3 regions of the Streptomyces sp. NPDC111507 genome follow, and region 2 is predicted to be linked to each of the others. Evidence: riboswitches for the same ligand, from Rfam matches in the RefSeq annotation. Region 2 holds a riboswitch; each other region holds the start of a gene.
What was found. A riboswitch is a leader RNA that binds a small molecule or an ion and turns the genes downstream of it on or off. The one in region 2 is predicted to bind cobalamin.
Positions count from the first base shown of each region.

Region 1: another riboswitch for cobalamin. It lies ahead of ACZ7M2_RS08445 (ribonucleoside-diphosphate reductase subunit alpha); the one in region 2 lies ahead of metE (5-methyltetrahydropteroyltriglutamate--homocysteine S-methyltransferase).
Region 3: another riboswitch for cobalamin. It lies ahead of ACZ7M2_RS28185 (ABC transporter substrate-binding protein); the one in region 2 lies ahead of metE (5-methyltetrahydropteroyltriglutamate--homocysteine S-methyltransferase).

Region 1 is NZ_JBVKBU010000002.1:205,310-211,594, reverse strand. Features, by position in the region: gene ACZ7M2_RS08455 (putative Ig domain-containing protein) at 1-166, opposite strand, end outside; gene ACZ7M2_RS08450 (ribonucleotide-diphosphate reductase subunit beta) at 558-1,571, opposite strand; gene ACZ7M2_RS08445 (ribonucleoside-diphosphate reductase subunit alpha) at 1,571-3,970, opposite strand; cobalamin riboswitch at 4,091-4,229, opposite strand; gene ACZ7M2_RS08440 (GNAT family N-acetyltransferase) at 4,282-4,794, opposite strand; gene mctP (monocarboxylate uptake permease MctP) at 4,949-6,285, opposite strand, start outside.
Region 2 is NZ_JBVKBU010000006.1:46,054-52,338, reverse strand. Features, by position in the region: gene rocD (ornithine--oxo-acid transaminase) at 1-1,154, shown strand, start outside; gene ACZ7M2_RS24445 (hypothetical protein) at 1,379-1,723, opposite strand; gene ACZ7M2_RS24440 (GbsR/MarR family transcriptional regulator) at 1,782-2,279, opposite strand; gene ACZ7M2_RS24435 (RidA family protein) at 2,374-2,781, opposite strand; gene ACZ7M2_RS24430 (winged helix-turn-helix transcriptional regulator) at 2,924-3,304, shown strand; cobalamin riboswitch at 3,358-3,578, shown strand; partial or broken gene metE (5-methyltetrahydropteroyltriglutamate--homocysteine S-methyltransferase) at 3,744-6,063, shown strand; gene ACZ7M2_RS24420 (GNAT family N-acetyltransferase) at 6,160-6,285, opposite strand, start outside.
Region 3 is NZ_JBVKBU010000007.1:233,550-239,834, forward strand. Features, by position in the region: gene ACZ7M2_RS28165 (methylmalonyl-CoA mutase family protein) at 1-726, opposite strand, end outside; gene ACZ7M2_RS28170 (GNAT family N-acetyltransferase) at 847-1,401, opposite strand; gene ACZ7M2_RS28175 (ABC transporter ATP-binding protein) at 1,477-2,259, opposite strand; gene ACZ7M2_RS28180 (FecCD family ABC transporter permease) at 2,256-3,269, opposite strand; gene ACZ7M2_RS28185 (ABC transporter substrate-binding protein) at 3,281-4,315, opposite strand; cobalamin riboswitch at 4,354-4,534, opposite strand; gene ACZ7M2_RS28190 (cytochrome P450) at 4,616-5,791, shown strand; gene ACZ7M2_RS28195 (acyltransferase family protein) at 5,792-6,285, opposite strand, start outside.

The sequences.
Region 1 (6,285 bases), on a different contig from region 2:
TTGCGTTCTGAGCGGCCCGGGAGGGCTTGGCGGTGGTCGGCGCCGGCTGCGCGTTCGCGGCCGGGGCCGCCATGAGTCCGGCGACCGTGAGGGCGAGGGCGGGCGCGGCGGCGGTCAGAAGTCTTCGCAGTCGCCGGGTGGGCCTGCTGGGGGGTGTCTCACGCATGGGTGCTGCCTCCATCGGTTTGAGGCGGGGTGCCGTGCGGGCCGGGGTAGGGCCGCGCACGGCTCCACAGCCGGAAGTGGGGGTTCTCGGCGTTGCGTGGCAGGCCCGTGACGCGCGTAGCGTGAGAGAAGTGCGGATGTGCCATGGGCATGCCAATTCAGTCGTCCTGTCGTGCCGCTGTACGTGACATGTCAGGACGGCCAGAACCTAGCCGGGGCCGATGACGCCCGGATAGCCGCGCCCGAAGAACTTTGCCGCCCCATAGGGGGTCCATGGACGGTGCATGGACGGCCCATGGACGAGACGCGGTGATGCCGGGCCGCCACATGCGGCCCGGCATCACCGGTGTCATACCGTCAGAAGTCCTCGTACCGACGGAAGTTCTCGTCCGTCAGAAGTCCTCGTCGAAGCCGACCGAGCCCTCCACCGCCACCTGGTACGCCGAGGGACGGCGCTCGAAGAAGTTGGTCAGCTCCTGGACGCCCTGGAGCTCCATGAAGGAGAAGGGGTTCTCGGAGCCGTACACCGGGGCGAAGCCGAGACGCTGCAAACGCTGGTCGGCCACGCACTCCAGATACTGGCGCATCGAGTCGGTGTTCATGCCCGGCAGACCCTCACCGCACAGGTCGCGCGCGAACTGCAGCTCGGCCTCGACGGCCTCCCTCAGCATGTCGGTGACCTGCTGCTGGAGCTGGTCGTCGAAGAGCTCCGGCTCCTCCTTGCGCACGGTGTCCACCACTTCGAAGGCGAAGGACATGTGCATCGTCTCGTCGCGGAACACCCAGTTGGTGCCGGTGGCGAGACCGTGCAGCAGACCCCGGCTGCGGAACCAGTAGACGTACGCGAAGGCGCCGTAGAAGAAGAGGCCCTCGATGCACGCGGCGAAGCAGATGAGGTTGAGCAGGAAGCGACGCCGGTCCGCCTTGGTCTCCAGACGGTCCAGCTTCTCCACCGAGTCCATCCACTTGAAGCAGAACTCGGCCTTCTCACGGATCGAGGGGATGCTCTCGACGGCGTCGAAGGCGGCGGCGCGGTCCTCCGGGTCGGGAAGGTAGGTGTCCAGCAGGGTCAGATAGAACTGGACGTGGACCGCTTCCTCGAACAGCTGCCTGGAGAGATACAGGCGCGCCTCGGGGGAGTTGATGTGCTTGTAGAGGGTCAGCACGAGATTGTTCGACACGATCGAGTCGCCCGTCGCGAAGAACGCGACCAGCCGGCCGATCATGTGCTGCTCACCCTGCGAGAGCTTCGCGAGGTCGGCCACGTCCGAGTGGAGGTCGACCTCCTCCACGGTCCAGGTGTTCTTGATGGCGTCCCGGTAGCGCTCGTAGAAGTCCGGGTAGCGCATGGGGCGGAGCGTGAGTTCGAAGCCCGGGTCGAGCAGGTTCTTTTCGGTAGAGCTCATTACTGGCAGGCCTCGCAGGACTCGGGGTTCTCAAGGGAGCAGGCGACGGCGTCCTCGTCGGGGATCGCCTGCACGGGGATGGTCTTCGCGGGCTGGGCCTGCGCCTGGGCGGCACGGGCGATACGGGTCGCCGGGCGGGAGCGCAGGTAGTACGTCGTCTTCAGGCCCGACTTCCAGGCGTACGCGTACATCGAGGAGAGCTTGCCGATGGTCGGCGTCTCCAGGAAGAGGTTCAGGGACTGGGCCTGGTCCAGGAACGGGGTGCGGGCGGCGGCCATGTCGATCAGGCCGCGCTGCGGGATCTCCCAGGCCGTGCGGTACAGGTCGCGGACGTCCTGCGGGACCCAAGTGAAGCCCTGCACCGAACCGTTGGACTCGCGCAGCGCCTCGCGGGTCTGCGCGTCCCACACGCCGAGCTTCTTCAGCTCGTCCACCAGGTAGGAGTTGACCTGGAGGAACTCACCGGAGAGCGTCTCGCGCTTGAAAAGGTTGGACACCTGCGGCTCGATGCACTCGTACACACCCGCGATGGACGCGATGGTGGCGGTGGGCGCGATGGCGAGGAGGAGGGAGTTGCGCATGCCGACCGCGGCGATACGTTCCCGCAGGGCCGCCCAGCGCTCCGGCCAGGTCAGCTCCACGCCGTAGTGGTCGGGGTGCAGGACGCCACGGGCCGTACGGGTCTTCTCCCAGGCCGGGAGCGGGCCGCTGCGCTCCGCGAGGTCGGCCGAGGCCTCGTACGCGGCGAGCATGATTCGCTCGGCGATCCGGGTGGAGAGGGCCTTGGCCTGCGGGGAGTCGAAGGGGACGCGCAGCTTGAAGAAGACGTCCTGCAGGCCCATCGCGCCGAGGCCGACGGGCCGCCACTTCGCGTTCGACCGGCCGGCCTGCTCGGTCGGGTAGAAGTTGATGTCGACGACACGGTCGAGGAAGGTGACGGCGGTACGGACCGTCTCGTCCAGCCGCTCCCAGTCGATGTCCCCGTCGACCACGAAGGCGCCGAGGTTGACCGAGCCGAGGTTGCAGACCGCCGTCTCCCCGTCGTCCGTGACCTCCAGGATCTCGGTGCAGAGGTTCGAGGAGTGGACGGTGTGGCCCGGCTCCGCCGTCTGGTTGGCGGTGCGGTTGGCGGCGTCCTTGAAGGTCATCCAGCCGTTGCCGGTCTGCGCGAGGGTGCGCATCATGCGGCCGTAGAGGTCACGGGCCGGGATGGTCTTCTTGGCGAGGCCGGCCGCCTCCGCCCCGCGGTACGCCGCGTCGAACTCGTCGCCCCACAGGTCGACCAGCTCGGGCACGTCGGAGGGCGAGAAGAGGGACCACTGCCCGTCGGCGTCGACCCGGCGCATGAACTCGTCCGGGATCCAGTGCGCGAGGTTCAGGTTGTGCGTACGGCGGGCGTCCTCACCGGTGTTGTCGCGCAGCTCCAGGAACTCCTCGATGTCGGAGTGCCAGGTCTCCAGGTAGACCGCGGCCGCGCCCTTGCGCCGGCCGCCCTGGTTCACCGCGGCGACCGAGGCGTCGAGGGTCTTGAGGAACGGGACGATTCCGTTGGAGTGCCCGTTCGTACCGCGGATCAGCGAACCGCGCGAACGGATCCGGGAGTAGGAAAGACCGATGCCGCCCGCGTGCTTCGAGAGGCGGGCCACCTGGTGGTAGCGGTCGTAGAGGGAGTCCAGCTCGTCCAGCGGGGAGTCGAGGAGGTAGCAGGACGACATCTGCGGGTGCCGCGTACCGGAGTTGAACAGCGTGGGGGAGGAGGGGAGGTAGTCGAGACGGCTCATGAGCCCGTAGAGCGCCGCGACCTCGTCCAGGGCCCGGTTCGTGTCGTCCTCGGCCAGGCCCGACGCCACGCGCAGCATGAAGTGCTGGGGCGTCTCGATGACCTTGCGGGTGATCGGGTGCCGGAGCAGATAGCGGCTGTGCAGGGTGCGCAGGCCGAAGTAGCCGAAGCGGTCGTCGCCGTCGGTGTCGATCAGCGCGTCCAGCCGGGCCGTGTGCAGCCGGACGAACTCCGCCGTACGGTCGGCGATCAGGCCCTCGCGGTGACCCGCGGCGATCGACCCGGAGAAGGACGTGACGCCCTGCGAGGCGGCCTCCGCCGCGATGCTGATCGTCAGCAGCCTGGCCGCGAGCCGGGAGTAGACGGGGTCCTCGGAGATGAGGCCCGCGGCCGCCTCGGTGGCCAGTTCGCGCAGCTCCGTGTCGTCCGCGTGCGCGGACCGGCCGCGCAGCGTGGCGGCGGCGACCCGGCCGGGGTCGGCGCCGGGGAGGTCGGCGGTGAGGTCGGTCAGGGTACGCAGCAGCGTGGTACCGGGACCGTCCGTCTCCACCGGGACCTGCTTCCGCTCCTGCTGTGCGAAAGCGGTAGCTGAAGCCGGGTCGGCTGGCGCGATGGTCACTTGGGGCTCTCCCTCGCTCGGCACGGGGCCTGGCGGAGGGCAGGGCAGCTCACGAGCGCACACGGCGTCGCGTCCACCGGCCCATTCCGCGAGGCCCGGACGTCATGCACCCGGGCCGGATGGCCGGGCGCGCTGTCGGCAGGTCCTCGGACTGACGCGAGTACGTGGGCGCGGGTGTGCGAACACGTACAAGTACACCGTTGCGGGACAGTTCCGGATTTGCACCGGATTCCCCTGCGACGACAGCGAGCATGAGCATACATCTTGTGTCGGGCTGCGGTGACACCACCAGATGTTGTGTCGTGCCGGTGTCAGAGTGTCAACTCGTAGGTGAGGAGAGTGATGTCGTCGAGCTCCGGGAGCGGGTTCCAGTCGCGGTCGGGGGTGCGGGTGAAGCCCAGGCGTTCGTAGATGCGGTGGGCGGCGTGCATGGTGCGCTGGGTGGAGAGCACGACGCGTACGCAGCCCGCGGTGGCGCGTGCGTGGTCGACGCAGGCGCGGACGAGGGTCTCGCCGGCGCCTCGGCCGCGGGACTCGCGTGCGACGGCGAGCATACGGATCTCGGCTTCGCCGGGGCGGGCTATGTCGGCCATGGGGCCGCCACGCGGTACGAAGGTCACGGCGCCGAGGATGTGGTCGTGGTCGTGGTCCACGGCGACGAGGACCTCCGCGGCGGTGGCTCGTTTCGCCACGTCTCGCAGTTCGCCGAGGTACTCGTCGCTCTCCCCGAAGTCGAGCAGATCGTCGCCGAGGTAGGCCTGTGCGGTGATCTCGCCGATGCGGTCGTATTCGTGGGGGTGGGCGTGTCTGATGCGGATGTCCATGCCGGTGAGTGTGCAACAGGGCGCGGGAACGGGCCGCCGGATTTATGTCCGACGGCCCGTGGGGGTTGTTGATGCGGTTCCGCGGCTGCGCGCCAAGCACCCGCTCACCCGCAGTCGAAGAACCCACCGGGGGTACGGGGGCGCAGCCCCGGGCTCAGTGGGCGGAACCCGCCGTGGCCGGAGGCAGCTCCGTCGCGACGCCCGCGTCACCCGCATCCGCCGTGTAGTCCTCCGGAGACGTCTCGTCGACGCCGTCCGGCGCGTTGAAGGCGCGGAGGGCGAAGGTGAGGACGACGCTGACCACGGCGTTCAGGACGAAGGCCGTCAGACCGATGTAGCCGATCTCCCCGATGCCCGGGATCTCCTTCGAACTGCCGCCGAAGTGCTTCTGGGTCGGCGAGGCGACCCCGTACGCGGCGAGCGTGCCGTACAGCATGCCCACCGCCCAGCCCCCGAGCAGCGCCCAGCGGTGGAACCAGCGGGTGAACAGGCCACCGACCAGCGCCGGGAAGGTCTGGAGGATCCAGATGCCGCCCAGGAGCTGGAAGTTGATCGCGACCGTCTTGTCCATCGTCAGGACGAAGACCAGCGCGCCCACCTTCACAAGCAGCGACACCAGCTTGGAGACCCTGGTCTCCTGCTGCGGGGTCGCGTCCGGCTTGATGAAGTCCTTGTAGATGTTGCGGGTGAAGAGGTTCGCGGCCGCGATGGACATGATGGCCGCCGGCACGAGCGCTCCGATGCCGATCGCCGCGAAGGCCACCCCCGCGAACCAGTCCGGGAACATGTTCTCGAAGAGCTGGGGGATGGCGAGCTGGCCGTTGGTGACCTTGACCCCGGCCGCGATCGCCATGAACCCGAGCAGGGCGAGCAGCCCCAGCATCAGGGAGTAGAGAGGAAGGATCGTGGTGTTGCGGCGGATCACCTCACGGCTGCGGCTGGAGAGCGTCGCCGTGATCGAGTGCGGGTACATGAACAGCGCGAGCGCCGATCCGAGCGCGAGCGTGGCGTATGTCCACTGGCCCGCTTCGGCGGGCACGAGCCCGCCCGCCCCCGCCGCCGTGTACTTGTCGCTCGCCGCCTTGAAGATCTCGTCGAACCCGCCCAGCTTGATCGGGATGTAGATGATGGCCACCGCGATCACGATGTAGATCAGGGTGTCCTTCACGAACGCGATCAGGGCGGGGGCGCGCAGCCCCGAGGAGTAGGTGTAGGCGGCCAGCACGCCGAACGCGATGAGGAGCGGAAGGTCCTTCACGAACCAGTTCGTGTTCTCGCCGCCGCCCACGCCCATCACGTCCAGGACGGCCTGGATGCCGACCAGCTGGAGCGCGATGTACGGCATGGTCGCGAGGATGCCGGTCACGGCCACGGCGAGGGACAGGCCCTTCGAACCGAAGCGCCCGCGCACGAAGTCCGAGGTCGTCACGTACCCGTGCTTGTGGGAGACCGACCACAGGCGGGGGAGGAACGTGAAGATCAGCGGGTAGA
Region 2 (6,285 bases):
ACCACCCGCTTCCCGTGGTCGTCGCCCACGCGGAGGGCACCTGGGTCGAGGACGTCGAGGGCCGCCGCTACCTCGACATGCTGGCGGGCTATTCGGCCCTCAACTTCGGCCACCGCAACCCGGTGCTGATCGACACGGCCCACCGTCAGCTGGACCGGCTGACGCTCACCTCGCGCGCCTTCCACAACGACCGGCTGGCCGAGTTCGCCGAGTCGCTGGCCGAGTTGACCGGCCTGGACATGGTCCTGCCGATGAACACGGGCGCGGAGGCGGTGGAGAGCGCCATCAAGGTGGCCCGCAAGTGGGCGTACGAGGTGAAGGGCGTCGCACCGGACCGGGCGACGATCGTGGTGGCCGCGGACAACTTCCACGGCCGTACGACGACGATCGTGAGCTTCTCGACGGACGAGACGGCCCGCGCCGGCTTCGGCCCCTTCACCCCGGGCTTCCGCGTCGTCCCGTACAACGACCTCACCGCGCTGGAGGCGGCCGTCGACGAGACCACCGCGGCAGTGCTGATCGAGCCCATCCAGGGCGAGGCGGGCGTCGTCATCCCGGACGACGGCTACCTGACCGGTGTCCGGGAGCTGACCCGGCGCGCCGGCTGTCTGTTCATCGCGGACGAGATCCAGTCCGGCCTGGGCCGCACCGGCACCACGCTCGCCGTGGAACACGAGGAGGTCGTCCCCGACCTGCTCCTTCTGGGCAAGGCACTCGGCGGTGGCATCGTGCCGGTGTCGGCGGTGGTCGGCCGCCGGGACGTGCTCGGGGTGCTGCGGCCCGGTGAACACGGCTCGACCTTCGGCGGCAATCCGCTGGCCGCGGCGGTCGGCTCCGCGGTCGTAGGACTCCTGGAGACCGGTGAATACCAGAGCAGGGCGGCGGAGTTGGGCGTGGTCCTGCGGGACGGTCTGACGGCGCTCGTGGGCCGGGGCGTGGAGGGCTTCCGCTCTCGCGGGCTGTGGGCGGGCGTCGACATCGACCCGGCCATCGGCACCGGGCGCGAGATCAGCGAGGGCCTGATGCGCGAGGGAGTTCTGGTCAAGGACACCCACGGATCGACGATCCGGCTGGCCCCGCCGTTGACCATCACCGGTGAGGAACTCCACTCCGCCCTGGGCGCGTTGGAGAAGGTGCTGTCACAGGGGGTCTGACACCGGCCCCGGACGCCGGCGGCGGCAGCCGACGCGGTGGGCACGCCGTGCCCCCGCCGAGATGCCGCCGCCGTGCACCGACTGCGCCGAACGGGCGGCGCGGCCGCGCCGGGACGGTGCCGAGGTCACCCTCGTCACCGGCTGCGAACTCGGCCCGTCCGCCCGCGGTCAGCTGCCCGACGACACCCTCGGCGCGCGGAGCAACCATCCCTCGAGGAAACCCCTCACTCGGCGGTGAGCTCCGCGAGTTGCTCGGCCGCTGTCGTGTTGCCCTGGTCGGCGAGGCGTCGCAGCTCGTCCATGGTGCCGAGTTCGGTGGCGAGTTCGATCAGCTGGTCGGTGGCCGTGGCGTTGCCGCGGTCCGAAAGGCGGCGCAGTTCTTGGAGGTCGCCTTGCTCTGCGGCGAGTTGGATGAGTTCGTCGGTCGCGGTGGGGTTGCCCGCGTCCGCGAGGCGGCGCAGTTCGTTCAGGTCGCCGAGTTCGGTGGCGAGTTCGATCAGCTCGTCGGTCGCGGAGGCGTCGCCGTGCTCGGCGCGTTCCCGCAAGGCGGACAGGTCGGGCTGGGTCATGACGGGCAACCTCTCCATGGTTTCGCTCCGGGGCCGGCCGGCCCTGGACCTGGTGCGGCTACGCGCCGGGGCTGGGCAGCTTTCCCGAGGCGCGCAGCGTGTCGCGGTGCGCGTGCCACTCGTCCACCAGCCTGGGCAGGCGTGCGGCCAGGAACTCGGCCAGCGCGACCATCTCTTCGAGTGGCGCACGCCGCTCCGGTGGAGCATCGGCGAGCAGCGCCAGGCCCTCCCTGAACAGCGCCGCATGCTCCTGGTGGACGGCGGAGTCGAAGTTCTGCGGCTGCCGACCGGCCGGATCCAGGCTCACTCGGTCCATACGCTCGCCGGCGGCACGCGAGCGCCGCGCCGTCCCGTAGCTCTCGAGCAGCTTCACCGCACCGGTGAGGGCACTCCGGCTCGCCAGCAGCGCCTGGCTCAGCTCGTCGATCGTCTGATGAGGCGGATCACAGACGAGCAGGTACCCCAACAGGCGCCCGGCCATCGGCGGAAACCCGTACTGGCGGGCATAGAACCGCCCGACATGGTCAGCGAAGATCAACTGGCTGTCACTCGGCACATCGCCAAACCTAGCACCAATGACGGAGATGACACATATTTGTGTCATCTCCGTCAGCGGGCGACGGCGGCGGGCGACGGCGAAGAGCGGCTCCTCAGTCGAGGACCGCGGTTGCTTCGATCTCCACCAGATGGTCGGGGACGTCCAGTGCCGCCACGCCGATCAGCGTGCCCGGCGCCATCGGGGTGATCCCCAGCTTCGCGGAGGCCCGCGCGACTCCCTCCAGGAACAGGGGCATCTTGTCGGGGCTCCAGTCGACGACGTAGACGGTCAGCTTCGCCACGTCGTCGAAGGAGGCGCCGGCCTCGGCCAGTGCGGTGCCGACGTTGAGGTAGCTCCGCTCGACCTGAGCGGCGAGGTCACCTTCGCCGACCGTGACCCCCTCGGCGTCCCAGGCGACCTGCCCGGCGATGAAGACGAGCTTCGACCCGGTCGCGATCGCCACCTGCCGGTACACCGGGATCTTCGGCAATCCGCCGGGGTTCACCAGGGTGATGGCCATGCCGTCTACCTCCTTGCCATGAGCGCCCATGGGCTCGCGTCCACCGAGCCAAGAGGCCCTCGGTCTCTTGTGGTTACTCGGGAACTGTAGGAGAGTGGCCGCTGACCTGGAAGAACGCACTTTTCAGTGACTGGGGAACCTTATGGTGACCAAGCAGTTCAAGGGCTCGCCCGAGGATGCGGACCTGAGGCGCGCGGACTCTTTGGCGCGGGAGATCTTCTCCGACGTCGCCAACAAGTGGGCGTTCCTGATCATCGAGGCTCTCGGGGAACGCACTCTGCGCTTCACCGAGCTGCGCAACGAGATCGAGGGCATCAGCCACAAGATGCTCACCCAGAACCTGCGCATGCTGGAGCGCAACGGCCTGGTCGAGCGCCGCGTGCACCCCACCGTGCCGCCGCGGGTCGAATACACCCTCACCACATCGGGCCAGGGCCTTCGCGCCACGGTCGATGCCATGTGTGGCTGGACCCACCGGTACCTCAGCGACATCGAGGCCGCCCGCCGCCGCTTCGACACCTGACGGCTGGAGCACTCATGCCGGATGCGCTCCGCCGCGCCGGGTGAGTGCCCCCTAGACTGGCCGGTGCAACTGGTTCGTCCCGTCCGCCAGGCGGGATGTCGCAAGAGGGAACCCGGTGGGAATCCGGGACTGCCCCGCAGCGGTGAGTGGGAACGACCGCCGTCATACGCACTGGGTCCGGTGAACAGGACCTGGGAAGCGACGGCCATTAGGTGTCCTCCGTACGAAGGACGCGCCCGCGAGTCCGAAGACCTGCCCGTTGCCCGCGCGCGACCCCTCGTGCGCGGACATCCCGGTGACCTCGTGGGCGGGTCGGCGTACATATCGGACGGACGACCGCGCTGTGCCGCGTGGGGGTTGTCTCCGTCCGGTTCGTCACCCCTTCGCGCCCGCGTCCCGTCCTGGGATCCCAGGGAGATATCTCGCGAAGGAGATTTCCGTGACAGCGAAGTCCGCAGCCGCGGCGACACGGGCCACCGTGTACGGCTACCCCCGCCAGGGACAGGGCCGGGAGCTGAAGAAGGCGATCGAGGGCTACTGGAAGGGCCGCGTCGACGCCGACGCCCTCCGGGCCATCGCCACCGAACTGCGCCGGACCACCTGGCGGCAACTGGCCGAGGCCGGCATCCACGAGGTACCCACCGGCGACTTCTCGTACTACGACCACGTCCTGGACACCAGCGTCATGGTCGGCGCGATCCCCGAACGCCACCGCGCCGCCGTCGAGGCCGACGCGCTGGACGGCTACTTCGCGATGGCGCGCGGCACCCAGGACACGGCGCCGCTGGAGATGACGAAGTGGTTCGACACCAACTACCACTACCTGGTGCCCGAGTTGAGCCCGGACACCGTCTTCACGGCCGATTCCACCAAGCAGGTCGCCGAGTTGGGCCAAGCCCTCGCTCTCGGCCTCACCGCGCGCCCCGTCCTCGTGGGCCCCGTCACCTATCTCCTGCTCGCCAAGCCCGCGCCGGGCGTGGCCGCGGACTTCGATCCGCTGACGCTCCTCGACCGGCTGCTGCCCGTGTACGCCCAAGTCCTGGCCGACCTGCGCACGGCCGGCGCCGAGTGGGTGCAGCTCGACGAGCCGGCCCTGGTCCAGGACCGTACGCCCGCCGAGCTGAACGCCGCCGCGCGCGCCTACCGAGACCTGGGAGGGCTCACCGACCGCCCGAAGCTGTTGGTCGCCTCGTACTTCGACCGGCTCGGTGACGCACTGCCCGTGCTCGCCAAGGCTCCGGTGGAGGGCCTGGCGCTCGACTTCACCGGGGCCGCCGCCGCCAACCTGGACGCACTCGCCGCCGTGGGCGGACTGCCCGGCAGGCGTCTGGTCGCCGGTGTCGTCAACGGGCGCAACATCTGGGTCAACGACCTGGAGAAGTCCCTCGCCACCCTCGCCACCCTGCTCGGACTGGCCGACCGGGTCGACGTGGCCGCCTCCTGCTCGCTGCTGCACGTCCCGCTCGACGCCACCGCCGAACGCGACATCGACCCGCAGATCCAGCGCTGGCTCGCCTTCGCCCGCCAGAAGACCACCGAGATCGTCACCCTCGCCAAGGGCCTCGGGAGCGGCACCGACACCATCGCGGCCGAACTCGCCGCCAACCGGGCCGACCTGGCCTCCCGCACCGGCTCGGCGCTCACCCACGACCCCGCGGTACGGGCCCGCACCGCCGCCGTCACGGCCACCGACGCCCGCCGCTCCCAGCCCTACCCCGAACGGGCCGCAGCCCAGCGCGCCCACCTGCGGCTGCCCCTGCTGCCGACCACCACCATCGGCTCCTTCCCGCAGACCACCGAACTGCGCACCGCGCGGGCGGACCTGCGCGCGGGCCGGATCGACAGCGCCGGGTACGAGGAACGCATCAGGGCCGAGATCGGCGAGGTGATCTCCTTCCAGGAGAAGACCGGCGTGGACGTCCTCGTGCACGGCGAGGCCGAACGCAATGACATGGTCCAGTACTTCGCCGAACAGCTCACCGGCTACCTCGCCACGCGGCACGGCTGGGTCCAGTCCTACGGCACCCGCTACGTATGCCCTCCGATCCTGGCCGGCGACATCTCCCGCCCGGACGCGATGACGGTGCGCTGGACGACGTACGCCCAGTCACTCACCACCAAGCCGGTCAAGGGCATGCTCACCGGCCCGGTCACCATGCTCGCCTGGTCCTTCGTCCGCGACGACCAGCCCCTCGCCGACACCGCCCGCCAGGTCGCCCTCGCCCTGCGCGAGGAGGTGAACGACCTCGAGGCGGCCGGGACTTCGGTCATCCAGGTGGACGAACCCGCGCTGCGCGAGACCCTGCCCCTGCGCGCCTGCGACCATCCGGAGTATCTGGCGTGGGCCACCGAGGCGTTCCGCCTCACCACCGCGGGCGTACGCCCGGACACCCAGATCCACACCCACATGTGCTACGCCGAGTTCGGCGACATCGTCCAGGCCATCGACGACCTCGACGCCGACGTCATCAGCCTCGAGGCCGCCCGCTCCCACATGCAGGTCGCCCGTGAACTCGCCGGCCACGGCTACCCGCGCGAGGCCGGACCCGGCGTGTACGACATCCACTCCCCACGCGTACCCGGCGCGGACGAGGCGGCGGCCCTGCTGCACAAGGGACTTGAGGCCATCCCCGCGGAACGACTGTTGGGTCAACCCCGACTGCGGCCTGAAGACCCGCGCCTGGCCCGAGACCCGCGCCTCGCTGGAGAACCTGGTCACCGCGGCCCGGACGGTCCGCGCGGAGCTGTCCGCGTCCTGAGCCCGTACGACGGGCCGGGAGAGCGCGCCCACCGCCTTCCCGGCCCACCGGCGACCCACCACACCACAAGCCCCGCGTCCCATGGAGGCCGGTGGCTCACGGGCGCCAGTACAGCGCGGGGTCGGGGTGGTTGGTGAAGCCGAGTTCGCGGTACAGCGGTTCGCCCTCGGCGGAGGCGTACAGGTCCACTCGGGCGACCTCACGTTCCCCGAGCCAGTCGAG
Region 3 (6,285 bases), on a different contig from region 2:
GACGCCGGTCGCAAGGGAACTGCCCAGCTCCTGCGCCGCCGAGCCGCCGGCCTCGTGGTACGGCAGTGCGTCCACGGTCAGCGCCCGCAGCCCCGGGTACTCCTCGGCGCACAGCCCCGCGAGAGCGGCGACGGGCGCGAAGTCGAACCCGCCGTCTCCCGCACGGGCCTCGTGGCCCAGCGGGTCGGCTCCCAGGTTGCCGCGCACCGCCGCCGTGGCGACCCCACGCTCCTGGTAGAGCCGTAGCAACTCGCGTGCGGCGGGCTCGACTTCACGTCCCGCGTCGAGGACGACGGGCGCCAGGTCGAGATAGACGCCGTCGAGGACCCGGCCGAGCGAGGACACCGGAATGCCGCCCGCACCGGCGACCAGCCAGAGCGAGGTGACGCCGTTCTCCAGGTCCGCCAGGACCGCCGCGCCGTCGTCGGCCGTGTGCTGCTGCCGTACGTCCCAGCCGCCGAGGGTGTTGCCCTCGGGGCGTCCGCCCCGTACGAAGGGAGCGAAACCGGGCAGGCCGGGATCGGGCGCGGAGTCGTCCGCGGTGTACAGAGGGCGGGCGCGCAGCCCGTCCTCCAGCGTGGTGGACAGGGCTTCTTCCGCTGCCGCGCCCGAGACTTCCTTGCCCGACTTGCGCAGGACGCCTTCAACGAGGCGTTGCCACTGCTCATGGGTCGCGTCAGGGAACTCGGCGGCCAGCGAGAGCCCGTCGTCAGGCAGGACCGTCATGCTCGGATGCTAGGCCAAATACGCAGGTGAGCAGCAGAGGACGCGGCTGTGACCTTGACCTCCCGGAGGTTGTGACCTTGACCTCCCAGGGGTGGTCTTGATCAACAGGCCGGGTTCGTACTACGGCAGCACACGGATTTCGGACAGTGCCGGGTGCCGCGGAGCGAGGAGGACGATCTGGTCGGGGCGCGCCCCGGGCTGCGGGTACACGGTCTGGCGCCAGCCCCGGCAGCGGAAGAAGTTCAGCGCCGCGGTGTCCTGATGGTCGGTCACCGCCCAGGCCCGGTCGTCCATGGCGGGGAGCAGAAGAACGTCGAGGAGCCCGGTGCCGACGCCACGGCCGCGCGCCGCGGGCGCCACCACGAGATCGGTGATCCGTACGGCACCCGCGAGCCACTCCTGCGACCGCCGGGCCCCCAGTGCCGGATGTTCCGGGGCGGGATCCGCGGAGCGTACGGCGGTGCCGAAGCCGCACAGCCGACTGCCGATGCGGGCGGTCACCGCCAGGAACCCTGGCCGGCGCACCTCGTCCGCGATCCGCTGCCGCATCTTGGAGGCGACCTCTTCGTCCCGCTCGGGCGAACGTTCGCGCAACGACACCAGCCGCAGATGCACGAACTCCTCGACGACGCCGAGCGCCGTGTCGCCCTGATAGACGGTGGTACCGACGTCCATGAACTCCTCCGGCCGGGCTGGTCGCCGCTGGCGAGATGACGAGTCGGGCCGCGCCGAGTGGGCGCGGCAGGTTCCTCAGCGGTCGGGGAGTGTTCCCAGAAACCGTATGTGGGGATGGTCGCCGGAGCCTTCTCCCGTTCCGGTGACGGTGGCGCGTACGCCGTAGACGTCGGCGATCAGGGCCTCGGTGAGCGTCTCCGCCGGAGTACCGCAGGCGACGACCCGGCCCTGCGCGAGGACGACGACCCGGTCGCAGTACATGGCCGCGAGGTTGAGGTCGTGCAGGGCGACGACGCTGGTGACGCGGAGTTCCGCGATCAGGGCCAGCAGGTCGAGCTGGTGCTGGATGTCGAGGTGGTTGGTGGGCTCGTCGAGGAGGAGTTCGCGTGGTTCCTGCGCGAGTGCCCGGGCGATGTGGACGCGTTGGCGCTCGCCGCCCGAGAGCGTGTGCCAGGAGCGGTCGGCCTTGTCGGTCAGGTCCGCACGCTCCAGCGCGGTGCGAACGGCCTTCTCGTCGGCCGGAGTCGAGGGCGACCAGGCGCGTCGGTGGGGGATGCGGCCGAGACGTACGACGTCGAGCACGGTCAGGTCGAGCTGGGTGTCGACCTGCTGTTCGACGACGGCGACGCGCCGGGCGATGGCCCGGCGGCCGAGGTCGCCGAGCGGGTGCCCGTCGAGGGTGACGACGCCGGAGGCGGGAGTGAGGACACCGGCGAGCAGACGCAGCAGGGTGGACTTGCCGGAGCCGTTGGGGCCGAGCAGACCGGTGACGGATCCAGGCAGTGGTGTGAGGTCGACGCCGTCCAGGATCAGCCGGCCGGCGGCGGTGCGGGAGACACGGTCGGCGCCGAGCGTCATCGGTTCACCCTTCGGGTGCGGTACAGGATCAGCACGAAGCCGGGCACACCGATCAGCGAGGTGACCACACCCACGGGCACCTCCTGCGGGTCGAGTGCGGTACGGGCCACGGTGTCGGCCCAGACCAGGAAGACCGCCCCGGTGAGCGCGGTCACCGGCAGCAGCCGGGCGTGTCCGGGGCCGCCGAGGGCGCGTGCGGCGTGCGGCAGGACGAGGCCCACGAAGCCGATCGCGCCGGCCACGCTGACGAGCGCGGCGGTCAGCAGCGCCGTGCCGCACAGGAGCACCAGCCGGGTACGGGCCACGGAGACGCCGAGGGAGGCCGCCGCTTGCGGCCCGAACGCGAAGGCGTCGAGTGTGCGCGCGTGTCCGAGGCAGACCAGCAGGACGATCGCGAGGACGGCCGCGCACAGCCATACATCGGTCCAGTCCGCTCCGCCGAGCGAGCCCAGCAGCCAGAACAGGACACCCCGGGTGGTCTCGGCGTCGGCCGCCGTCATCACGACGAAGGAGGTGAGCGCGGAGAACAGCTGCATGGCGGCGACCCCGGCGAGCACCACCCGATCGGTCGTGCCGCCGAGGGTGTGGCTGAGCAGCAGCACCAGGGCGAAGGAGCACAGCGCGCCCACGAACGCGCCCCCGGAGACGGACAGCGCTCCACCGCCGGCGCCCAGCACGACGACCACGACGGCCCCCGTCGAGGCCCCGGAGGAGACGCCGAGGACGAACGGGTCGGCGAGCGGGTTGCGCAGCAAGGACTGCATGACCGCCCCGCACACCGCGAGCCCGGCGCCGCAGACCGCGGCGAGCAGGGTGCGGGGCAACCGCAGGTTCCACACGATGCCGTCGCGGATGGGGGACAGCTCCGAGGTCCGGCCACCGAGGTGGGAGGCCACCGCGGACCAGACCTCCCCGACGCCTATGTCCGCGGGGCCGATGGTGATGGCCACCGCCACGGACGCGACGAGCACGGCGAGCCCGGCCGCCGCACGCACCACGGTGGAGGTCATGGCGGCGGTGGTCACCCGGCGAGCCCGTACTCGCGCAGCGCCGCGGCCACCTTCTCGACACCTTCGACCGTGCGGATGGTCGGATTCATCGCCTGTCCGCTGAGCAGCACGTACCGCTTGTTCTTCACCGCGTCCATGTTCTTGGTGGCCGGATTGGTCTCCAGGAACTCGATCTTCTTCGTGGCGGTCTCGGCGGTCTGCGACCTGCGGGTGAGGTCACCGATCACCAGGACGTCGGGATCGCGGTCGGCGACGGTCTCCCAGTTGATCTGGGGCCATTCCTGCTTGGTGTCGGCGAAGACGTTCTTCGCGCCGAGGGTGTTGGTGATGATGCCGGGGGCGCCGCAGCAGCCCCCCATGTACGGGGCTTCCTGGTTGGCGAACCAGTAGAGGACCGTGGTGCCGGACGCGTCGATCCCGTCCGTGGCCTTCGCCACCCGTGCCTTCAGGTCCGCGACGAGTGTGGCGCCGCGCTCCTCGACGCCGAAGACCGCGGCCAGGTCGCGTACTTCGCCGTAGACCGCCTCCATGGTCAGCGGCCCGGTGCGCACGCCATCGCCGTCACCGCTGTTGTCCTTGCCCTCGCAGTCGGCGGGCGAGAGGTACGTGGGCACACCCAGCTCCTCGAACTTCTCGCGCGGAGCCACACCGCCCTTGGCCAGTGTGGAGGCGAAGGAGGCGGCGACGAAGTCGGGTTCGGCGTCGAGGACCTTCTCGAAGGAGGGGGCGTCGTCCGCGAGCCGCGGCACCTTCCCGTTGGCCTTCTCCAGGCCCTTCATGACCGGGTCGGTCCAGGTGGCGGTGCCCACCATGCGGTCGGCGAGGCCGAGGGACAGCATGATCTCCGTGCTGCCCTGGTTCAGGGACACGGCCCGCTTCGGCGCCGAGGCGATCGTGACCTTCCGGCCGCAGTTGTCGAGCGACACCGCACCGGTGGATTTCGGCGACTTGTCTCCGTCGGCGGACGAGCCGCCGCCACAAGCGGTCAGCAACAGGGCTCCGGAAAGGAGCAGGGCACAGTGGTGGGCTGGGCGCGCAACGGGCACGGGACATCCTCTGGCGTCGAGGGCCCAGGCGCGGGGCCCGTTCGTACGGTCCGCCAGCAGGTCTTCGGGCTCGGGATCGGCCGGACGAGGCGCCTTCCCGGACTCCGGTCACGTATGACCGCCGTCCAGTGGCTTCGTGTTGCCCCGCCCGTCACCCTTACCGCTGCGCGTCAGCTCCGGATTCGCACCGGATTCCCTTGACTGGCCCCGGCAAATTATCACGCCCCCGTCAGCCGCGGCTTCAGCACGATTGTTAGCCTTGGTTGTGATCCAATTCCCCGTGCCCGGCCAAGGCTTGCGATGAGCGCCGTCGGCTCCTTCCCGCTCGGTGCCGCGACCACGCTCGCCGAACTCGCCGCGGATCCGCATCCGCGCCTGGCGCGACTGCGTACCCACGAGCCCGTTTCCTGGCTGCCCGAGCTGGACGGCTGGCTGGTGACCCGCCGTGATCTCGCGCTGAACGTGATGCGGGACCCCGCGACCTTCACCGTCGACGACCCTCGGTTCTCCACCGCACAGGTCGTCGGCCCGAGCATGCTGTCCCTGGACGGTGACGAGCACACCCGCCACCGGGAGCCCTTCACCGCTCCCTTCCGCCCCAGGGAAGTACGCGAGGGCTTCGCCTCGTTCATCGAGCGGGAGACCGACCGGCTCATCACCGCGCTGCAACCGGCGGGCGCCGTCGAACTGCGGCGTGCCTTCGCCGGCCCGCTCGCCGTCGCCGTCGTGACCGAGGCGCTCGGGCTGGTCGGCACCAGCGCGGACACGGTGCTCTCCTGGTACGACTCCATCGTGCGGTCGGTCTCGGACATCACCGCGGGACACGCGGCGGCACCCGCGGGCGCCGAGGCGTACGCGCGGCTGAGGGCCGCCGTCGAAGCCACCGTCGCCGACCGGGGCGCGGCGTCGCTCCTCGGCTCCGCCGCCGAGCGGCTGGCGCTGCCCGAAGTGGCGTCCAACGCCGCGGTGCTGATGTTCGGCGGGATAGAGACCACCGAGGCGATGATCACCAACGCGCTGCTGCACCTGCTGCGACACCCCGGCCAACTCGCCCTCGTCCGTGACGACGACGGCCTGCTGGACGGCGCGATCGAGGAATCGCTGCGCCTCGAACCCGGAGCGGCGGTCGTGGACCGGTACGCCACCCGTGACACCGTCCTCGGCCCGGCCACGATCCGCCGGGGTGAACTGGTCACCGTCTCTCTGGCCGGCGCCAACCGCGACCCGGCCGTCTTCCCCGATCCCGATCGGTTCGACGTCCGCCGCGAGAACGCGCGTCTCCAGCTGGCCTTCGCGCACGGCCCGCACTACTGCATCGCCGCGCACCTCGCCCGGCTGGAGACCCGTATCGCCCTTCAGCGCCTGCTCGAACGCCTGCCCGCCCTGCGCCTCGACCCGGCCCGACCGGCCACTCCGCAGGGGCTGGTCTTCCGCAAGCCGCCCACCCTGCATGTGCTGTGGGACGGTCCCGCCTGATCAGCGTGACACCGGAGTGCGTCGCAGGGATCTCAGGAAGGGCCGCAGAAGCCATCGCCGGGCGGGTACCTCCACGTACTCGTACAGGAGCCAGGCGAATGCCAGGGACACCGCGAAGGCGCTGATCGCGCCGATCGGCGACGGTTTGAACAGGTGCTGTCCCGCGCGCAGCACGAGCAGGTGGACCATGTAGAAAGCGAAGGAGAGTTCACCCAGCCGGACGAGGGCCGGATGTCGCCACAAGCTGGGCAGGCCGCGCACGTCGGCGAGGGCGGCCGCGGGGATCAGACAGGTGAAACCGACCAGGGTGCAGGCGACGCAGGCGTACGATCCGCCGACCTGGGAGACCAGGAAGTAGCCGATGATCGTCAGGGCCACCGACGCCTCCAGGCCGGGGCCGCGCCAGCGGCCGAGGAGCACGAGGCGGGCGACGGCGACTCCGAGGACGAACTCCGGCAGCCGGGCGGCGGGGAAGGAGTACAGGGTGCGGCCGA